2 regions of the Thermoanaerobacter siderophilus SR4 genome follow, and region 2 is predicted to be linked to the other one. Evidence: riboswitches for the same ligand, from Rfam matches in the RefSeq annotation. Region 2 holds a riboswitch; the other holds the start of a gene.
What was found. Region 2 has a riboswitch for lysine ahead of kal (3-aminobutyryl-CoA ammonia lyase). Riboswitches for the same ligand answer to the same signal wherever they lie in the genome.
Positions count from the first base shown of each region.

Region 1: another riboswitch for lysine. It lies ahead of lysA (diaminopimelate decarboxylase); the one in region 2 lies ahead of kal (3-aminobutyryl-CoA ammonia lyase).

Region 1 is NZ_CM001486.1:586,608-597,218, forward strand. Features, by position in the region: partial or broken gene THESIDRAFT1_RS02795 (PDZ domain-containing protein) at 1-448, opposite strand, end outside; gene THESIDRAFT1_RS02800 (S41 family peptidase) at 458-1,654, opposite strand; gene THESIDRAFT1_RS02805 (murein hydrolase activator EnvC family protein) at 1,743-2,882, opposite strand; gene ftsX (permease-like cell division protein FtsX) at 2,905-3,798, opposite strand; gene ftsE (cell division ATP-binding protein FtsE) at 3,782-4,468, opposite strand; gene THESIDRAFT1_RS02820 (PucR family transcriptional regulator) at 4,475-5,527, opposite strand; gene THESIDRAFT1_RS02825 (ABC transporter ATP-binding protein) at 5,650-6,774, opposite strand; gene THESIDRAFT1_RS02830 (hypothetical protein) at 7,009-7,464, opposite strand; lysine riboswitch at 7,597-7,786, shown strand; gene lysA (diaminopimelate decarboxylase) at 7,909-9,246, shown strand; gene THESIDRAFT1_RS02840 (50S ribosomal protein L25/general stress protein Ctc) at 9,276-9,884, opposite strand; tRNA gene THESIDRAFT1_RS02845 (tRNA-Arg) at 10,002-10,077, shown strand; gene THESIDRAFT1_RS02850 (HAD family hydrolase) at 10,087-10,611, opposite strand, start outside.
Region 2 is NZ_CM001486.1:1,809,284-1,819,894, reverse strand. Features, by position in the region: gene kamB (lysine 5,6-aminomutase reactivase subunit KamB) at 1-207, opposite strand, end outside; gene kamA (lysine 2,3-aminomutase) at 200-1,453, opposite strand; gene THESIDRAFT1_RS15195 (hypothetical protein) at 1,488-1,793, opposite strand; gene kdd (L-erythro-3,5-diaminohexanoate dehydrogenase) at 1,844-2,527, opposite strand; gene kce (3-keto-5-aminohexanoate cleavage enzyme) at 2,556-3,392, opposite strand; gene kal (3-aminobutyryl-CoA ammonia lyase) at 3,410-3,796, opposite strand; lysine riboswitch at 3,912-4,090, opposite strand; partial or broken gene ltrA (group II intron reverse transcriptase/maturase) at 4,272-5,671, opposite strand; partial or broken gene obgE (GTPase ObgE) at 6,123-7,393, opposite strand; gene THESIDRAFT1_RS08885 (Spo0B domain-containing protein) at 7,438-7,653, opposite strand; gene rpmA (50S ribosomal protein L27) at 7,708-7,995, opposite strand; gene THESIDRAFT1_RS08875 (ribosomal-processing cysteine protease Prp) at 7,992-8,330, opposite strand; gene rplU (50S ribosomal protein L21) at 8,334-8,648, opposite strand; gene THESIDRAFT1_RS08865 (LapA family protein) at 8,768-9,139, opposite strand; gene THESIDRAFT1_RS08860 (QueT transporter family protein) at 9,402-9,884, shown strand; gene queF (preQ(1) synthase) at 9,874-10,287, shown strand; partial or broken gene THESIDRAFT1_RS13025 (group II intron maturase-specific domain-containing protein) at 10,351-10,611, opposite strand, start outside.

The DNA.
Region 1 (10,611 bases), 1.2 Mb from region 2:
CATCTATATATATTAAAAGGCTTTCCATCAAATGAAGAATACCTACAATAGACATAAGTGCAGGAACACTTATACTAGGAAATCCAAAAATTAAGCTGGATAGGGAAACTATTCCTCCTGCATAAGAAAAACAAATATATCTAGGATTGACAAACATTAACACTATAGCCAAAGGCCATACATACTGAAGCCCTACATTTTCTATTGTTATTCCTAAAAATATCATAAAAAAGCTCCCAATTATTGCAGCAATTACACCATAAAAGATAGAGTCAAGAACCAATTCTTTCATTGGTTCTTGCTCATGTCCCATAATCTCTCTTTCTATAGCTATTTTATTTCTATACTGCATTATCATTAGAATTATCACTATCCAGAAAAAAGGATTAAAAATTGACAAAGCTATTGTCTTTATTGCCATCCAAAAAACTTGAATAAAAGCTATCATTTTAACACCCTACTTTATCTCACTTTTTACAATCTCAAAAGCTTTTATAAGCTGAGTATCTCTTTTTAAGTCAGGAGTATCTTGAAGAGTGTAATTTGCAGGAAGCTCTACTACGTAATTTGGCTCAATTCCTTTGCCTTGAATATTTGTGCCATTTGGCGTGTAATATCTCGCAATAGTATATTTTAATCCTGTACCATCGCCAAAGTCAACAACAGTTTGTACCAGCCCTTTCCCAAAGGTAGTGGTTCCAACTAAAATTCCTACTTTTCTATCTTTTATTGCACCTGCTAAAATTTCTGAAGCACTGGCACTGCCTTTATTTACAAGCACTGCAATAGGCAATCCCAATCCTGGTCCTTTAGAATAATATTCTTTATTGTCAACTCTTCCTTTAGTCGTCACAACAACTCCTTTGGGCAAAATTAAATTAGAAATATCTATAGTTTCCTCTAAAAGTCCACCAGGATTATCTCTTAAATCTATTATAAGTCCTTTCATTCCTTGAGATTTTAATCTATTAAGGGATGCTTTAAAGTCATCAGAAGTACTTTGATCAAACATTGTAATCTTAATATATCCAATCTTATCAGGAAGCATTTCCTCATATACCGTTTCTAATTTTATTATCTCTCTCGTGATTGTCTTAGTAAAAGTTTTTCCTTCTCTCATTATAGTAAGCGTTACCTGTGTTCCTTGAGGTCCTCTCATCATTGCCACTGCCTCGTCTAAATTTTTGCCACTTACTTTTGTATTGTTCACTTCTACTATTATATCCCCGGATTTTATCCCTGCTCTTTCTCCTGGTGTATTTTTTATTGGAGAAACCACTACAATATGATCTTCTTTATCAACTGCTACAACTATACCTATTCCCCCATAAGTGCCTGTAGTCTGAGTCATAAAATCAGAAAACTCTTTTTTATTCATGTATACAGTATAAGGGTCTCCTAAAGAGTTGGCCATCCCTTTCATAGCGCCTTCTAAAAGGACTGAGGAGTTAACTTTATCAACATACCTATTTTCAAGAATTTTCTCAATATCAAAAAGCTTATTATATTCTTCTATCAACTGGTACTCCTCACGAGAAACAAGGACTTTACCATTAGGAAGAGCCACTGATACTGCATTTGCTAACATAAAAGTTATAACATTTGTAACTATTAAAAGCACTGCTAATAAAATATAAAATCTTTTTTTTGCCATAATTTCCCCACCTTTTTTAGTCTCTTAAAATTATATATGTATGTTCTTTTTTATTATACAACATTCATGAAATAAAAAAACAGACTGGTTATTTTAACCAGTCCATCGGATCTACAGGAACACCGTTTTTGCGCACTTCAAAGTGCAAATGAGGCCCTGTACTTAAACCTGTGCTTCCTGCCTTCGCTATAACTTGACCTCTTTTAACCATATCTCCTTCTTTAACTAATAAAGCAGAATTATGACCATACAAAGTGGATATTCCGTCTCCATGGTCTATAATTACTGCATATCCATATCCACCGTAATAACCTGCAAAAATGACTTGTCCATCTGCCGCAGCTACTATTGAAGCGCCCGTCTCGGCAGCAATATCAATACCCGTATGCATTCTACTCTGTTTAAGTATAGGATGATATCTCATTCCAAAAGGTGAGGTTATAACACTACTAGAAGGAACAGGCCATAAGAGTTTTCCACCACCATATTTAATTTTTGACTTCGCTTGTAATTGTTGAATAACTGTTTCTAGTTGTTTTGATTGTTGCAGTAACTCGTCTTCCTGTTGTTCATATAGTTTTTGCTGTCTCTCTAAATCTCTCATTAAACCTTCCCGCGAGGCCATAGCTACTTGTAATTCCCTTTGTCGAGAAACTATTTGATTTTTATAATTTTGCGCTTCTTTTTGCATTTGTGCTAATTCTTCCTCTTTTTGTTCAATAAGTTCTCTTTGTTGCTTATAGGATTCAAATAAATTCGAATCAAAATCTACTATGCGTTTTACAATATCCAATCGTGTTATAAAATCTCCAAAATTTTTGGCACCAAGAAGCACATCTAAATATCCCCATTCTCCACTTATGTATATAGCCCTTATGCGCTCCTTCATTGTTTGGAACTGGGTATTTTCCTTTTGTTTGGCCGCTTCTAATTCTTTGCGCGTTTTGTTAAGTTTTGCAGTAATATCAGACAATTGTTTTTGTGCATTTGCTAATTCTTGCTGTGTAGCATTAAGTTTTTTATCTAAATCTGCTATTTGAGCGGCAATATCATTTTTTTGATTAATTACTTCTTCCTTTTTCTTCTTAGTCTCAGTAATGGATTTTTGAATTTGATTTAATTTGTTTTTAGCATCTTGAAGCTGGTCCGCTTTTGGATAGGACGTAAAGAGCACTGTAAAGAGAAATATAACAACAAAGAGTAGCCATTTCCACCTGTATCTTCGCAATGCTATTTCCCCCTTGTAAATTTTACACATTCAAGAACCTTTTAATTGAAAGTCCACTTCCTAAGGCTCCAATTATTGCACCAATTAAAGAAAAATACACCAAAATGTCCCCTACTATTTTTTCTAATGGCAATAGTTGAAACACTATTAATTTATTATTAATAATATCAAGCACATATCCATAAATTAAAACTAATAGTGCAACTGATAACAAGGCACCTACCAGTCCTAATACTACACCTTCAATCAAAAAGGGCCATCGTATAAACCAATCAGTCGCTCCAATATACTTCATTATGTTTATTTCTCTTCTCCTTGCAAAAACCCCCAATTTTATTGTGTTGGAAATTATGACAATTGAAATTATAAAGAGAATAAGTATAATGGAAAGCCCCACTATCCTTATTATCTTTATAATTCCAAGAAGCTTATCTACAACATCTTGCCCATAACTTACCTTGTCAACTCCATTTATTTGCTTTATCTCGTTTGAAATATCTTTCATTAAACCAGCATCTTTCACTTTTACTATATAAGATTGGGGAAGGGGATTGTCCTTTTCTAAACCTTCTGCTAAATAGCTTTTATCTCCTAATTGTTGTTTAAATTTTTGTAAAGCCTCTTCTTTAGATTCAAAAACTACTGAAGTAACACCAGGTATTGTTTTTATCTCATTACCTATTTGGCTAACTTCTTGCTCAGAAATATTATCTTTTAAAAACGCTTTAAGTTCTAATTGAGATTCCACCTGATTAGTCAAACTATTAACATTTAAAATAATAACAAGAAACAAACCTAAAATAAGCATTGCTGCCATTACAGAAGTTATAGAAGCTATTGTCATAAGCCTATTTCTTGCTAAATTGCTAAAACCTTCTTTTAAAAAATATTTTAAATTTCTAAAGAGCATATCCATAAACACCCCTTGCTTCATCTCGTACTATGTTTCCTTTTTCCAGCGCTATTACCCTTTTTTTCATAGCATCTACTATGTCTTTTGCATGGGTGGCCATAACAACTGTAGTACCTCTTTTATTTATTTCAGAAATAAGTTTTACAATTTCCCAGGAAGTATCAGGATCCAGATTCCCCGTAGGTTCGTCTGCTATAAGAATAGAAGGTTCATTTACAATAGCTCTTGCTAAAGAAACCCTTTGCTGTTCTCCACCAGACAGCTGCCTAGGATACTTGTCCGCTTTATCACTTAATCCTACTAATGACAATACCATCGGGACTTTTCTTCTTATCTCCTTTGGATGTGCTCCAACTATTTCCATAGCAAAGGCAACATTCTCAAACACTGTTTTATTAGGAAGCAATCTAAAATCTTGAAAAACTACCCCCATACTCCTTCTCAAATAAGGTATCTCCCGCTTTTTAAGTTTTGTTATATCTTTTTTATTAATCACAATACTGCCAGAAGTAGGTTCTTCCTCTTTTAGCAATAATTTAATTAAAGTTGATTTACCTGCACCACTAGGCCCAACAATAAATACAAATTCTCCACTTTCAATTTCAAAACTAATATTTGAAAGAGCAATTATATCTTTATTGTATCTTTTAGATACATTTATAAACTTTATCAAATTTTCTCACCTCGGAATATCGTATAATTTTGTCAAAGTCATGATCATCTTTAACAGGACAGCTTCATCAAAATTCTTAGCATCCAGGCCTGTCATTTTAAAAATTTTATCAAGTCTATAAACTAATGTATTCCTATGGATGTATAACTCTCTGGCAGTCTCACTCAAATTTAGACTATTTCTAAAAAAAGCATTTAAGGTTTGTATCAATTCCTCATCTTTGAAAATACCAAAATCAATATTTCTTTTCTTAATAAAATTATTTACTTTTTCTATGTCAATTCCCCATAAAATTTCTGCAAAGCTGTAATCTTCGTAAATATATATTCCTTTTTCATCTTCCAATTTTTTACCAATAAGTAAGGCTGTCTCTGCTTCCCTATAGGCGATATGTATATCCTCAATTGGCACAAAGGAAGAAGAACTGGCTATTTTTACTTTCATATAGCCTTCAGATTCTATCATATCTTTCATAGTTTTATAAAGTTCTATTAAAGAGTTATTTCCTTTGTAAGAAAATATCGCTGCAAATCTTTTATCATCAAATTTTACAGTATATAAATTACCTTTATCAAAAATGTTGGTAATTATTTTTATCGCATCGTCAATTTCATTATTCGATTCGACAATTGCTACTGTGTATTTCACATTCTTATTTATTTTATATTTTTCAGCATAATACGACACTAAATTTACGCTTAATTTACCTGTTAAAGCCTCTATCAAAAACTCTTCTCTATTATATTTCTGCAGCAATTGTTCAAAAATTAGAGAAATTAGATAAAGCACTTTTTTTGATTGTTCATCTTTTCCTTCTAAAGCGATAGTAAAAAAGAGAACATCATTGTAAAATATGTTATAGCATATAAATTCCCCTACTTCATATATCTCTTTTTCATCAATATATTCTACATTTATCTTTAAAAATCCTGCTTTTTTTTCAAAAAAATCTTTGTCGCCGTAAATTAAATTTCCGGACTTATCTATTATATATATTGGCATTTGAATATTTTTTTGAATATCGTAGGCTACCTTTTTTATAAGGTCATAGCCGATCATTTTCATACCACCTTACTTTATAGTATACAATAATTATACACTATTTCCTAGAAGAAATAATAGGCAAATGTAAATTTATGTGGTATTTTGACACAAAAAATAAAAGGCGGAATAACCGCCTTTTAGCTTATTACTCTATTCAAAATTGTCATTTCTGTTTCTTTGTCAAACATGTGCAATTTATTTATATCAAATCCTATTTTAATTACGTCTCCTGCTTTTGCTCTTGTTCTTGGATCTACTCTTGCTGTCAATGAAACACCATTCACATCCAAATATAGAAATGTCTCTGGACCCATTAGCTCTGTAACTTCTACTTTTGCTTCGACTACAGCCTCTGGATATGCTTCCAAGAACACTTCTTCGTCATGCAAATCTTCTGGCCTTATTCCTAGCACAATTTCTTTTCCAACGTAGCTTGGATCTTTTAATCTCTTTAAAATCCCTTCTGGCACCAAAACGCTGAATCCCTTAAAAGTAGCATATACTTTGCCATTCTTATTCTCTAATCTTGCATCAATAAAGTTCATTTGAGGACTTCCAATAAATCCAGCAACAAATAAATTATTTGGATAATCATAAATAGTCTGAGGTTTATCTACTTGCTGAATAACTCCATCCTTCATAACTACTATTCTTGTACCCATTGTCATAGCTTCTGTTTGGTCGTGGGTAACATATATGAAAGTCGTCTGCAATCTATCGTGTAGTTTAGCCAGCTCGGTTCTCATTTGTACTCTCAATTTTGCATCTAAGTTGGACAAAGGTTCATCCATCAAGAATACTTTTGGATTGCGGACAATAGCACGCCCCAATGCAACCCTCTGTCTTTGTCCACCTGACAAAGCTTTTGGTTTCCTGTTTAAATATTCTTCCAATCCTAAAATTCGAGCTGCTTCTTTTACTTTTCTATCAATTTCCGCTCTTGGAACCTTTCTAAGTTTAAGACCAAAAGCCATATTGTCATACACTGTCATATGAGGATAAAGAGCATAGTTTTGGAATACCATTGCGATATCCCTATCTTTTGGTGGCACGTCATTCACAAGTTTGCCATCAATATAAAGTTCGCCTTGAGATATTTCCTCAAGCCCTGCTATCATTCTCAATGTTGTAGTTTTACCACAGCCAGAAGGTCCAACCAATACTATAAACTCTTTGTCCTGAATTTCTAGATTAAAATCTTTAACTGCGGTAACACCGCCTGGATAGACTTTGTAAACATGTTTGAGTACAACATCAGCCATTTTTAGATTCCCCCTATTAGAAAACGTTTGATGTTTTTATTATAATACTATTTCTTCTTCTTTACTATCGTCAATAAATATGATATTTAGCACAAATTTTTGTACAATATATCTACAATAGTAGGTATTTTTTTCTTTAACCCTCTTTTTTTTGAATTTTATTTAAAAAATTAAACCACAAGAACACTAATACTCCATCAATAGCAATCAAACTCCAAAAAACATATAGTTTCACTATTTCCCCCTCCTCATCCAGGGGGACAATTTAAAAATAGTGATGAGATTCCCTAAGGCCAAAAGTGCTACCACGTCTATAATTAGACTATATAAATAGTGCCAGTGAAGATACTTTAGTGCCCCTATATGCACTAATGAATATTCCATTATAAAAAATAATGCGGCTGAAATAATCACATCTATAAGGCGCAAAATATTATTTTTAGGATATGTTTGTGCATACAATACCCCTATGCAAAAAGGCGCACCTAAAGTAAAAAATAAACTTGAATCAAAGATCCTAATAACAACATTAGAAAAATCGTAAAGATTAAGACCAATTGCAATTTCATCTACAACAAGTTGAAAGCTTAAAGCTAATAGGCCTCCCCATACAGTATATTTTATATACCTCCAATCAACTAATAAAAATAAAATAATCCATGAAACTACGAAAGTTATTATCCATGGCACTTATACCACCTCTTATTTAGTTTACCCATTTTTTAATCTCTAATAAAAAATTTTTTGAAAATCTATTGACAGCTGTTTTCATAAATGATATTATAATAAAAAAATTGAATAACAATACCTCATCTTCTTGGAAGGTGAGGTAGAGGCGCGGGTCATCAAGAGTAGTATACCAGAGGTATTTAAGGGCCGATGAAGGTATATGAAAGGGATGCTCGCCGAAGCGCGTAAATTCCTTAAAGTTTACGCAGCTGGGCCTATGCCGAATAGGTATAGGACTGTCACTGGAGGTTTCCCGAGCCTTCAGTGAAGAGCTATCTCGCTATAGGGGGAAGGAGGTATTACCATGTCTATGTGCAAAATAGGCAGCTGAGGTAATACTTAGCTGTATTTTATTTTGTTTTTAGTTTCATAATTTAAATTATTAAAGTAAATGAGGTTGATAGAATGTTGCATGGGACAATGAAAATAAATTCAAAGGGTCATTTGGAAATAGGTGGTTGCGATACTGTAACTCTTGCAAAAAAGTTTGGTACACCGCTTTATGTAATAGATGAAGAGCTCTTAAGACAAAATTGTAGAGCATTTTACAATGGCTTTAAAAAAGATTATCCAGGAAATGAAGTGATTTATGCCAGCAAAGCTTTCATGACAATGGCAATATGCAAAATAATTGAAGAAGAAAACTTGGGTCTTGATGTCGTTTCTGGTGGAGAATTATATACTGCGTTAAAAGCAGGATTCCCTGCTGAAAAAATATACTTTCACGGCAACAATAAATCGAAAGAAGAACTTATAATGGCATTAGAAAATAACATTGGGAGAATCATTGTAGATAATTGGTTTGAACTAAATATGTTAAATGACTTGGCAAAAAAGATGAATAAAGTTCCTAATATTTATATAAGAGTATCTCCTGGTGTAGAAGCTCATACTCACCAATATGTAAAAACAGGACAAATAGATTCAAAATTTGGCTTCCCTCTTTTTAATGGAGACGCAATGAGAGCCATAGAATATGCTTTAACTTTGGAAAATGTAAATATAGTAGGTCTACATTCTCATATCGGTTCTCAGATTTTTGATGCAGAATCTTATAAAGCTGAAATAGAAATTATGATGAATTTCTTAAAATTAGTAAAAGAATTTTTAGGTTGGGAAGTAGGGGAACTAGATTTAGGTGGAGGTTTTGGAATAGCATATGTAGAAGAGGACGATCCCCAGCCAATCGAACAAATAGCACAAGAAATAATGCAAGCAGTAAAGGAATATTCCGTTGCTTTAAATATAAAAATGCCAAACATAATTGTAGAGCCAGGTCGTTCTATAATAGGAAATGCTGGAACTACTCTTTACACAGTAGGAGCAATTAAAGACATACCAGGTGTTAGAAAATACGTAGCAGTAGATGGAGGAATGTCTGATAATATACGTACCGCTTTATATGGAGCAAAATATGATGCTATTGTAGCTAATAAAGCTAAGAATATAAAATCAGAAAAAGTATCAATAGCAGGAAAGCTTTGCGAATCAGGTGATATGCTAATTTGGGATATTACCCTACCTAAAATTGAAGAAGGAGATATTTTAGCAGTGCTGTGTACAGGTGCTTACAATTATTCGATGGCCAGCAATTATAACAGGTTACCTCGTCCTGCTGCAGTACTCGTATCTAATGGTCAGGCTGACATAATCGTTGCGCGAGAAACTTATGAAGACTTAATCCGAAATGATATAATCCCAGAAAGGCTAACCAATGAAAAGAGAAAAATCGCTAATTATTAAAAAAAGAGAGGGATAACCTCTCTTTTTTATTATTCACTTTCTTTTGCTGTTTCAGTAGCCTCTTCTTCTGCCTCTTCTTCTTCACTTTCTCTCGGTGCCAATACAGAAACTACAATCTCATCAGGGTCATCTACAACTTTTACTCCCTCAGGAACTTGTATATCTTTTACAAAAAGTGTATCTCCAATCTCTAAATTGCTTAAATCCACAACAATTTCTTGAGGAATTTTGTCGGGTAAGCTTTCCACTGTCAACTCCCAAAGTTGATGCTGTACAATTCCACCTCTACTTTCAATAAGGCCTATTCCCTCAAATTTCAACGGAACAGTAGCTTCAATTTCTTCATACATTGACACTCTTTGGAAATCCACATGAATTATTTTCCCTTTCAAAGTATCTTCTTGAATTTCTTTAATAACCGCATTATGAGTAGAACCATCCACAATCACATTGAGGAGGACATTCCTTCCATGTTTTTGTAGCAACCTTTGAAGCGCGTTATATTCCACTGCCAAAGGAATGCTCTCCGCCATACCCTTGCCATATAAAATAGCAGGAATATAGCCTTGATTTTTCAAACAGCGAGCTGCATTTTTACCAGTATCTCTTTTTATAGCTTCGATACTGATTGCTTGCATCTGTCACTCCTCCTTTTGCTTATTGTTTCCAAATATTATTTTACCACTACGTTTAATAAATATCAAATCCATTTGACAGGTTAATTTTTTCATAGTAAACTTTTATGTGTAAAGTGTGCGCCTGTAGCTCAGCGGATAGAGCGTTCGGCTCCGGACCGAGAGGTCGCAGGTTCGATTCCTGTCAGGCGCACCATTTATTTTATTAGTTTTTACAACATCTTCCATCATTGTTTAATTCATCTATAATTTCTAATAATTCTTCTCCTAAAGAACTTATAATAAAATCAGCTTCTGATAAGTCCTGATTTCCGGAATTAGGATTTTTAAAACCTATCACTTTCATCCCTGCTTTTTTAGCACCATAAACTCCATTATATGAATCCTCAATTACAACACACTCATGGGGTTTTACTTTTAATTTGTCTGCTGTATATAAAAATATATCTGGTGCTGGTTTGCTATTTTTTACATAGTCTCCAGATACAAGCACCTCAAAGCATTTATCAATTCCCAACTTTTTCACAACTAATTCTATCACATCTATAGGAGAGGAAGAAGCAACAGCTAATTTATACTCTTTCTCAAAAAGCTTTTTTACCGTCTCTGTTATACCTTCTATAGGAATTATTTCGCCTGTTTTCAAGACATGCTCTAAATACCTTTTTCTATCTACTTCTACAAGCTCTTCTACGCTTTGAGAAAGATTAAATCTTTCTTTAATTTTCCT
Region 2 (10,611 bases):
TTTAGCTATGTAAATTCGAGGTTTGGGGAAAAAAGCTACTTGGTCATACTCTTCTCCATCTCTTCCTATTGAGGTAAGACCAAGGGTATATTTACCCCTGGCCTTACTCAAAATATAATTTAGCACAGTGGTTTTCCCTACATTTTTCGCCATACCTATTATAGAAATAGTACGATAGTCCTTCAGCAATTCAAGTATTTTACTCATCTAATCTCCTTCTCTTTTTCCTTTCTAATTCTTGAGGCTCTATTGTAGCAATTTTGTCTTGCTGGAGAAGACCCGCAACACCAGTTATTTCTTCTGGTCTTTCCTCATCGCATACACAAGGACCTGGCATATAATTTTGTGGCTCTATATATGTGGTGATAACTCCTTCATAATTTCTAAGAACTACTTTGTCATGGCTTTGAGATATTACATAATTGGGGCCTACTGGAATTTTCCCTCCTCCGCCTGGTGCATCTACCACAAAGGTAGGAACGCAAAATCCTGATGTATGACCTCTCAAAGCCTCAATAATTTCAATTCCCTTTGAAACAGGAGTCCTAAAGTGGGAAAGCCCTAATGACAAATCACATTGGTAAATATAATAGGGCCTTACCCTTATTTTCACCAATTCATGAACAAGTTTTTTCATGACATGTACGCAATCATTTACTCCCCTTAGAAGAACCGTCTGGTTTCCAAGAGGAATTCCCGCATCTGCCAGCATTTCGCAGGCCCTCCTAGAATCCTCTGTTATTTCGTGAGGATGATTAAAATGAGTATTTAACCATATTGGATGATATTTTTTGAGCATATTAACAAGTTCGGGCGTTATTCTTTGTGGAAGCACAACAGGAGTTGAGGAACCTATTCTTATTATCTCTACATGAGGTATCTCTCTTAGCCTTTTTATAATCCTCTCTAACCTATCATCTGAAAGAGTAAGTGGATCTCCCCCCGAAATAAGTACATCTCGTATTTGCGGAGTTTTAGCAATGTACTCGATGGCCCTCTCTATTTTATCCATTGGAAGTGGCGCATCAGTTTGTCCTGCAAATCTTCTCCTCGTGCAATGTCTGCAATACATAGAGCATTGGTCTGTTATAAGAAGCAGCACCCTATCAGGATATCTGTGAGTAAGCCCCGGCACTGGTGAATCTACATCTTCACTAAGTGGATCTACCAAATCTTCGGAAGCCCTGTAAAGTTCATTTATAGTAGGAACCGCTCTCTTTCTTATAGGGTCATTTGGATCGTTTGGATCTATTAAAGAAAGGTAATATGGCGTTATAGCCATTCTCAAAGTCTGCAAAGTCTTAGAAATCGCTTGTTCTTCCTCTTGTGTCAAAGGCAAATATTTTTTAAGTTCTTCCACTGTCTCTATTCGGTTTCTAATTTGCCACTTCCAATCGTTCCACTCTTCGTCCGACACATGGCCGAAAAGCTCATATCTCCTATTAACTCTCATTTTTAAAAATCCCCCCATTTAATTTACCTCTGCCTCACTTAGCATACATTTCTTCAAAAACTTTCCTCAGCTTTTCATTCTCTCTCAATTCTTGCAGAGTGATTTCTGCATGATCTTTTGTATAGCCATTTCCTATTATCATCGTGATATCTTTTCCTACGCCTTCTGCACCTAAAGCTGCTTTTGTGAAATTTGTCGCCATTGAGAAGAAATAGGCAATTCCTTCATCTCTTACAGGCAAAATAGTGGACATCTCTGTGTTTGGGATATTTACACAGTTTATAGCAATATCTACTTCTTTTCCTCCGTTTGCTTCTAGAGTTTTATTTAGAACCTCCACTGGTTTTTGCGCATCAGCGATTATAATCTTATGGCAAATGTCTAATTCCTCTAATTTTTCTTTGCTTCTTCTCTTCTCACAACTCCTATAACTTTGCCAGTCGGTCCTACTCTTTTTTTAGCCTCATAACAGCAAAGCATTCCTGACTTCCCATTAGCTCCAAGCACTAAAACACTCTGACCTGGTTTTACAAGCTTTGCGGTTTGAGCAGGCGCTCCTGCTACATCTAAAGCAGCCAAAGCTAATGTTTCTTCCATGTCATCAGGAAGTTTAGCATAAATTCCGCTTTCAAAAAGTATAGCTTTGCCCTTTATTTCAACTCTGTCTATATCGAGTTTGACGGATAAAATCTCATCTATTCTAAGAGGAGTAAGTGTAAGAGAAACTAATGTCGCTATCTTATCCCCTATTTTTAAGTCCCTCTTGCCGAGTAGTGCATCTCCTATTTTTTCAACACGGCCTATAAGCATTCCCCCAGAGCCTGTAACGGGGTTTTGCATTTTTCCCCTTTCATTTACAATTTGAAAAATTTTTGCCTTGATTTTTTCCACATCTCCGCCAGCTTCTTCTTTAAGCTGTGTAAAACTTGCAGAATCTATATTCAACGCCATCACATCTATTAAAATTTCATTATCATAAATTGTATCCATATCGTTGGAAATCTTGTATGCCGCTTGTGGCAAAACCCCTTTTGGTTCAATTACGCGATGTGTTCCATATTTACATCCCATCATATATAACTCCTCCTACCTTCCTTTAAAATTAAACCTCCATGTATTTTACCCCTAATCCCAATATCTTTCTTGCCTCATCAGGGGTTGCAATTTCCTTTCCTAATTCTCTTGCAATCCTTACAACTTTTTCTACTAATTCTCCATTGGATTTAGCAAGGACTCCTTTAGAAATGTATACGTTATCTTCAAAACCAACTCTTACATGCCCACCAGTCAGTATAGCCATTGTGGCAACTGGAAATTCATATCTTCCTATCCCAGTTGCAGTAAAAGTGCTGCCTTCTGGAATACTTTCTTTTAAAAACAGGAAGTCTCTCATTTCGCCCGATATTCCACCGTTTACTCCCATCACAAAATTGAAATGCATAGGCGCTTTTATGTATCCTTTTTTGTGAAGCCTTATTGCTGTATCAATCATACCTTTGTCAAATACCTCAAGTTCAGGCTTTATTGACAACTCATTCATTTTAAGTGCAAACTCAATTATCATATTTTCAGTATTTGCAAATATTTCATCTCCACCAAAATTTAAAGTACCACAATCTAAAGATGCCATTTCTGGCTGTAAATAAATAGGTTGAAGCCTTTCTTCACTGGTCATACCAACAGCTCCACCAGTTGAGGGCTGAATTATCACATCTGGACATCTCGCCTTTATGGCTTCGATACACTCTCTAAATCTCTCTTTGTCTTGTGTAGGTGTTCCATCATCATAACGGACGTGCAAATGAATAATGCTTGCCCCTGCGTTGTACGCTGATTCCGCTTCTCTTGCAATTTCTTCTACTGTATATGGTACATTTGGATTGTGTTTTTTTGTGACTTCTGCTCCACATATGGCAGCAGTTATTATCAATTTTTCCACTGCCTATCCCCCCATCTTTATTTCTTATACCTTTGCTTATCCTTTGGAACTACGCATGTACCACTGGCTCTACATACAACGATTGGTTTATTTAAAACTTCTGCCGCCGAATCGCTAATGTCAGGCCTTGCTGCTATCACCTTTTTGGCTTCAAACACCATTTTCCTCGAAGTATTGCCCACTTCTACTATTTCACCTGTAGCTTCTATAAAATCTCCTGCATACACTGGTGCGAGAAATTCAACATTGTCATAGGCTCTAAAAAGTCCTTCATCTCCATCATGCCGTATCAAAAGTTCTGTTGCAACATCCCCAAAAAGGTTTAAAATTCTTGCCCCATCAACAAGATTTCCACCATAGTGGGCATCGTGCATACTCATCCGCACTCTTATTATTGCCTTCAAACCAATCCCCCCTTTACTTTTTCTTTGTAAAAATAAAAGCACTGAAAGATTTTCAGTGCCTAAATAGCCTTTTTGACAAAGAAAAGCGCTATTTATGCAATGAAAATCTTTTCACTGCATAAATAGCGCTCCATGGGCCCTCACCCATGACAGTGATGAGTTTTGTTCTCACCCCCAAGGATATACTCAAGAACAAGTATACCCTTTCGGCAGACAAACCTTCGCCACAAGTATTGGAGGTTCTTCTCCTTAACACCTTGTAGGTACCTGCTTGCCCGCTCCTCTATTTATGCTATTAAAAGCTATTAAGTTTTCAAAATTAATGTAAAGCTTATCATCTATAATATATTATATCACACCCAAAAAATTTTTGACAATACAATATCAAAAATTTTTATCGAGTAGGAGCTGAATAATTATTTTATTCAGCGTCCTCTCACACCACCGTACGTACCGTTCGGTATACGGCGGTTCATTAGGAATTGTGTACAATTAGATATCTTTGGGATAAACTCTTATAACCTATGCTTTCAAAGTATTTATTTGTAAGAGTCTTATTTAGGATTGGGCTATTGGATATTCTCCAGTAGCCTTCCTTGTATTGGCGTATTCCCAGGCTTTTTGTTCTTCTACTCCTAGTTTTACTAAGTTATCATGCTTCGTTTTTATCTTCTTCCATTGTTTCCATATACATGCCCTTAGTCTTCGCCTTATCCATTCGTCAAGGGTTTTCATTATGCTTTTCGCGTCTGCTAATCCAAAATAGTTGACCCATCCTGTTGTTATTTGATTTAGTCTTTTATTCTGTTTTCCATGCTTATTCCCTTGTTCCGATTGGTTATTTCTCTTACTTTTCCTTAAACCTTTGATGGATTTTCATGGATTCTTATTCTTACTTCGTTTCTTTGTATAGAATGAAATCCAAGAATTTCTTCTCCATGGTCTATCTACAGCACTTTTGCTTCGTTGACTTTTAGTTTAATTTGCTTTCTATGAATTTCTTATGCTCTTCATTACTCTGTTTCCTGCAGACCTGCTTTTTACATATATGTTGCAGTCATCTGCATATCGGCAGAATTTATGCCCTCGTTTCTCAAGTTCTTTGTCTAGTTCGTCCAACATTATGTTTGCTAATAGGGGACTTAATGGCCCTCCTTGGGGTGTCCCTTCTTCTGTTGATACTTTGATTCCGTTTATCATTACTCCTGATTCTAGGTATCTTCGTATTAACTTTAGTACCCTTTTATCTCCTATCCGCTTTTCTAGTTTGGACATTATTATGTCGTGGTTTACTCTGTCAAAGAACTTTTCTAAGTCCATATCTACAACCCATGTGTATCCTTCATTTATGTATGCTTCTGCGGCTTTTATTGCGTCTTTTGCACTGCGTCCTGGTCTGAATCCATAACTGCTATCAGAAAATGTATGGTTGTAGACTCTATTTAGTATTTGGGCTATTGCTTGTTGTATTAGTCTATCTAGTGCTGTAGGTATTCCTAGTAGTCTTACTCCTCCATCTGGTTTGGGAATTTCTACTCTTCGCACTGGTTGTGGTTTGTATTTCCCCTCCAGCAGTTGTTGTTTTATGGTTGGCCAGTTTTCTTTGAGATACGGTAGAAGTTCATCTACTTCCATCCCATCGACTCCATGGCTTCCTTTATTTGCAACAACGCGCTTGTATGCTGCTTCCATGTTCCTTCGTTCTACTATCATTTCAAGCATCTTGCCGGTATATCTTTGTACCTCGTTTCTTCCATCTTCCGACGCCGATGATATACTATGCACTTCCGTTGTCTTTTGAAATTCCATTTCTCTATTCAACGGATAGCCTCTTTGTTGAGTTGTCTGCAGTCTCTGCATATCTTTCGAGTCCATAAGATTTCCAAAACCTCCTAACGTTCGGTCCTTCCTTATCTATTCATGTCTAGATAAGTACTATGACCTCTGCTGACTTCTCAAGGTTCAACCATACATCACTGTATGGGTTGTCACTTCAGATTTTACTTCCATGACTTATCCTTGAGACCTCCCCGGGTAAGAACGATAACTTTCATCTCATATATCTGCCAGATTTACTGTATGGGATTCGGGTAGTGTTGGACTTCGTTTTGTTACGCAAACTCATCCATCCCAATTCAGCCTCTTATCTGGTTCTTGTTCATCAGACCGAGATTTTGCCTTAAGCTTCCTTCAGATTCCACCTCACGATGGACACCCTTGCTCTTGGCTAGTGGTTCCCACTACCAAGCCCACAGCGGACTTTCACCGCCTAGTTATCGCCCATGCCGGGCGCACGTAATAATAAAAGTGGAATCAAATTCCACTTTTATTCATAGTATTCAAATTCAAAATCTCTCACATTTATTGTATCGCCACTTTTAAATCCCTTTTCCTTAAGAGCATCTATTACCCCGCTCTTTCTAAGAAGCATTTCAAAGTACCTTAAAGAATGCTCATCTTGTAAATTTACTCTTTTTAAAAGTTTGTCAATTTTTGTACCGCTAAGATAATAGGTATTATCTTTTACTTCTATATTGAGAGTTTCTTCCTCTTCAGGAGGTGTATAAACAATAACTTCTGGTACTTCCTTTATCTCCTCAACCGGAATAGAAGAAAGAATTTCTATAGTCTTGTCCAAAAGTTTGTCAATACCCTCTTTTGTCAAAGCAGATATAGGATATACATCATAACCTCTTTTTTAATTTCTTTTTCAAAATCAGGGTAATTTTCTCTACCACTTTGTAAATCAATTTTATTTGCAGCAACAATTTGAGGCAAAGTAAGTAATCTTTCACTGTAGAGTTTAAGCTCTTCATTTATCTTCTCAAAATCTTCTATAGGGTCTCGTCCCTCATTTCCAGATACATCCACAACGTGTATCAACATTTTTGTCCTTTCAATGTGCCTCAAAAAGTCATGACCTAATCCTTCGCCTCTGTGAGCTCCTTCAATTAAACCTGGAATATCTGCCATTACAAAAGATTTCCCTTTATACTCTACAACTCCTAAATTGGGTGTCAGGGTAGTAAAAGGATAATTGGCAATTTTAGGCTTTGCTCTTGTGCAACTGGCTAAAAGAGTAGATTTACCTGCATTTGGGAATCCTATTAATCCCACATCAGCAAGAAGCTTCAACTCCAATCGTACCCACATTTCTTTGCCTTTTTCACCGCTTTCAGCAAAACGAGGAGTCTTCAAAGTAGAAGTAGCAAATTTAGTATTCCCTCTTCCTCCCTTACCTCCCCGTAAAACAATAGCCTTTTGATTAGGTTTTACAAGGTCAGCTATGATTTCTCCTGTTTCATCGTTAATTATCAAGGTTCCTACAGGAACTTTTATGTACAAATCTTCTCCGTTTTTGCCATATTGATTTTTACCTCTACCATTTTCTCCGTTTTGCGCAATGTACTTTTTTCTGTATTTAAAATCTAACAAAGTAGACAAATTAGGATCTGCTACAAATATTACATCTCCACCTTTTCCTCCGTCGCCACCGTCCGGCCCACCATAAGCAACGTATTTTTCCCTTCTAAAAGATATAATTCCATTTCCACCGTCTCCAGCTTTTATGTATATCCTTGCCGTGTCTATAAACATTCTTTCACCTGCCTTCCTTTATAGTATATACTTTTCAAAATTTTTTACCCCTCTAAGATATTTTTTATAATCTCTTCTGCATTCTCGGAATTAAAAATATCTCTTTCTCTATTAAGGTGGTCAATTGCAATGTGAAGAGATTCAATCACTTTATCTAATTTCCCCAGTTGAGCATACCCTAATACCACTTGTAAATCATTTAAAAGTTCATGTCTGCTTCGTTTGATGTAGTCTACCAATAACTCCACATCTGACACCATTTTTCCACCACTTTCTATTATTATTTATGAAAAAATCCTGGTATAAACCAGGATTTAATTCTGCGCAGCTTTCCTTTCTGGATAAACACTTACTTGTTTTTTGTCGCGGCCTTTTCTTTCAAAAGTAACATATCCATCAATTAATGCAAAAAGTGTATCGTCTTTTCCTTTTCCTACATTTACACCTGGATGTATTTTAGTTCCTCTTTGTCTTACAAGGATATTACCAGCTAATACAAATTGGCCATCTGCCCTTTTTACTCCCAAACGCTTAGATTCACTATCACGACCGTTTCTGGAACTTCCAACACCCTTTTTATGAGCAAAAAGTTGGAGTTTCATTTTTTGCACCTCCTATCCATAACCCTTACATATTCAGGATAATCCGCTTCAATATCTTTAAGGCCTAAAACCATAGTCTCCAGAATAGCTTTTAATCGTATATCATCTTCTGCCAAACCTTTATCAATAATGTCAATCTGCAAATCGCCACTTTCTATTTTTTTCTTTATTTTAACAGTTTTTAACGCCTCTATTCCCAGCACCGCTGTCTGAGATATAGCAGAAACAGCTGCACATATGATGTCCTTTCCGTACTCATCGAAACCTGCATGTCCTTTTATATTAAATTTATAAATATCCCCTTTTGGATCTCTCAATATTTCTACTCTAATCATGGCTTACTGAATTATTTTTTCAATCTGTACTTTTGTGTAAGGTTGTCGATGTCCTTGTCTTCTTCTATAATTTTTCTTTGGCTTATACTTAAAAACTCTTATTTTTGGTCCTTTCCCATGCTCTAAAACCTTGGCATTAACCTTAACATTTTCTAAATAGGGTTTGCCAAACTCTACATTACCGTCCTCTTTTGACACAGCCAAAACTTTGTCAAAAGAAATAACTTCTCCTTCTGGATAATTTAACTTTTCTACTGCAAGAACATCTCCTTCACGAACCATATACTGTTTTCCGCCAGTTTCGATTATTGCGTACATCTTTGCACCTCCTCCATCCAGTCTCGCCGGGAAACAAGGTAAAAATTTAAAAACCCGTCCCGAGCGGCCGCAAGTGATATTTTAACATAATAAAATATCACTTGTCAATTAAAAATCGACTAAAGAGTTTGTGTTCCTTTTTCTTCCTCCTCTTCCTTGCCATCGCTTTGTTCCTTCGTTTTTTCTTCCGCTAATTTATAGTTTTGCAATTCTATAACCTTTTGATTCAATTCTTCCTTTTCTTTTTCCAATTCTTTTATCCTATTGTTAAGTCCTCTTATCGTTACGCTATAGCGAATTTGTCCAAACAAACCTATTGTCCCCACAATTATAGCTCCAATAGCTGCTGACAATAAAATTACTAAAGCTTGAGAAATTGAATAATGCCAATACAAAAAACTTATATCCACAGGTCCAGCATTAGAAATAGCAAAAATCGCTACTATAATTGCGAATATCAAAGCTAATATTGTATAATATTGCCCCTTCACAAAATTCACCTCCCCCATCTTCAGTAACACTCATTAACACCTTTCTACCTTTATGATAAATTATACAAATTATTATTGTCAATAAAAATTATAAATTTTTCGATAATGACAAAAACATCATTGTTTACTTTTATCATTTAATTGATAGAAAAAGTTTTTATGTTGAAACTACTCCAGTAGTTGTGTTAAAATTGATTATAGTGAGCAAAATGCTCACCTGGGTCGCAGTAACCCCAGTTAACAAAACAAAGGAGGTAATTTTGTGTCCAAAAAAAGAATAAAAGATCTAGCAGAAATTGCTCTGGTCGCGGCAATTTATTTTGTACTCACAGTTATATTTTCTTCTATTTCATTTTTACCCCTTCAGTTTCGCGTAGGGGAAATTACAAAATCCATTGTAGTATTCAATAAAAAATATGCCATTTCCATGATGATAGGAAATTTTTTTGCAAATTTGTTTAGCCCATTTGCTGGCACAATGGAGCTAATTTTTATGCCTCTTTCAAACTTAATCGGTTGTACAATTGGATACTACATTGGAAGAGCTACTCACAAATTGGTAGGTGTTGTATTCGTAGCTCTTTGGATTGCAGCATCTGTTGGAATCACTTTAAATATCTCTGCCAATATACCATTTATTCCAACTTTCTTAAGCGTAGGATTGGCTGAAACTGTACTTTTGGTAACGGGATATTTTTTGCTTTTTACAATTGAAAAGAAAGGAGTTGTGAAATTTGACAGATAAATATAAAGAGAGAAGATTTGACACTTACGGTTATGAAAAGATTGACAAAGAAGTTTTAGAATCGATTGAATATGAATACCCTGAAAAAAATACTATTGTGGAATATATCACTAATGAATTTTCTTCTGTTTGCCCTTGGACAGGATTACCTGACAATGCAAAACTTACTATAAGATATATACCTTCTAAAAAATTAGTAGAACTTAAATCTTTAAAGTATTATCTCACCTCCTATAGAAATGTAGGTATACTGCAAGAACATGCTATAAATAGAATTTTAGATGACTTAGTTGAACTTCTACAGCCAAAATTTATGGAAGTAATAGGTGAGTTTCAAGAAAGAGGTGGAATAGCCACGAGAATTGTGGCAAAATATGAAAAAGAAAAATCGAGTAGGAGCTGAATAATTATTTTATTCAGCGTCCTCTCACACCACCGTACGTACCGTTCGGTATACGGCGGTTCATTAGGAATTGTGTACAATTAGATATCTTTGGGATAAACTCTTATAACCTATGCTTTCAAAGTATTTATTTGTAAGAGTCTTATTTAGGATTGGGCTATTGGATATTCTCCAGTAGCCTTTCCTTGTATTGGCGTATTCCCAGGCTTTTTGTTCTTCTACTCCTAGTTTTACTAAGTTATCATGCTTCGTTTTTATCTTCTTCCATTGTTTCCATATACATGCCCTTAGTCTTCGCCTTATCCATTCGTCAAGGGTTTTCAT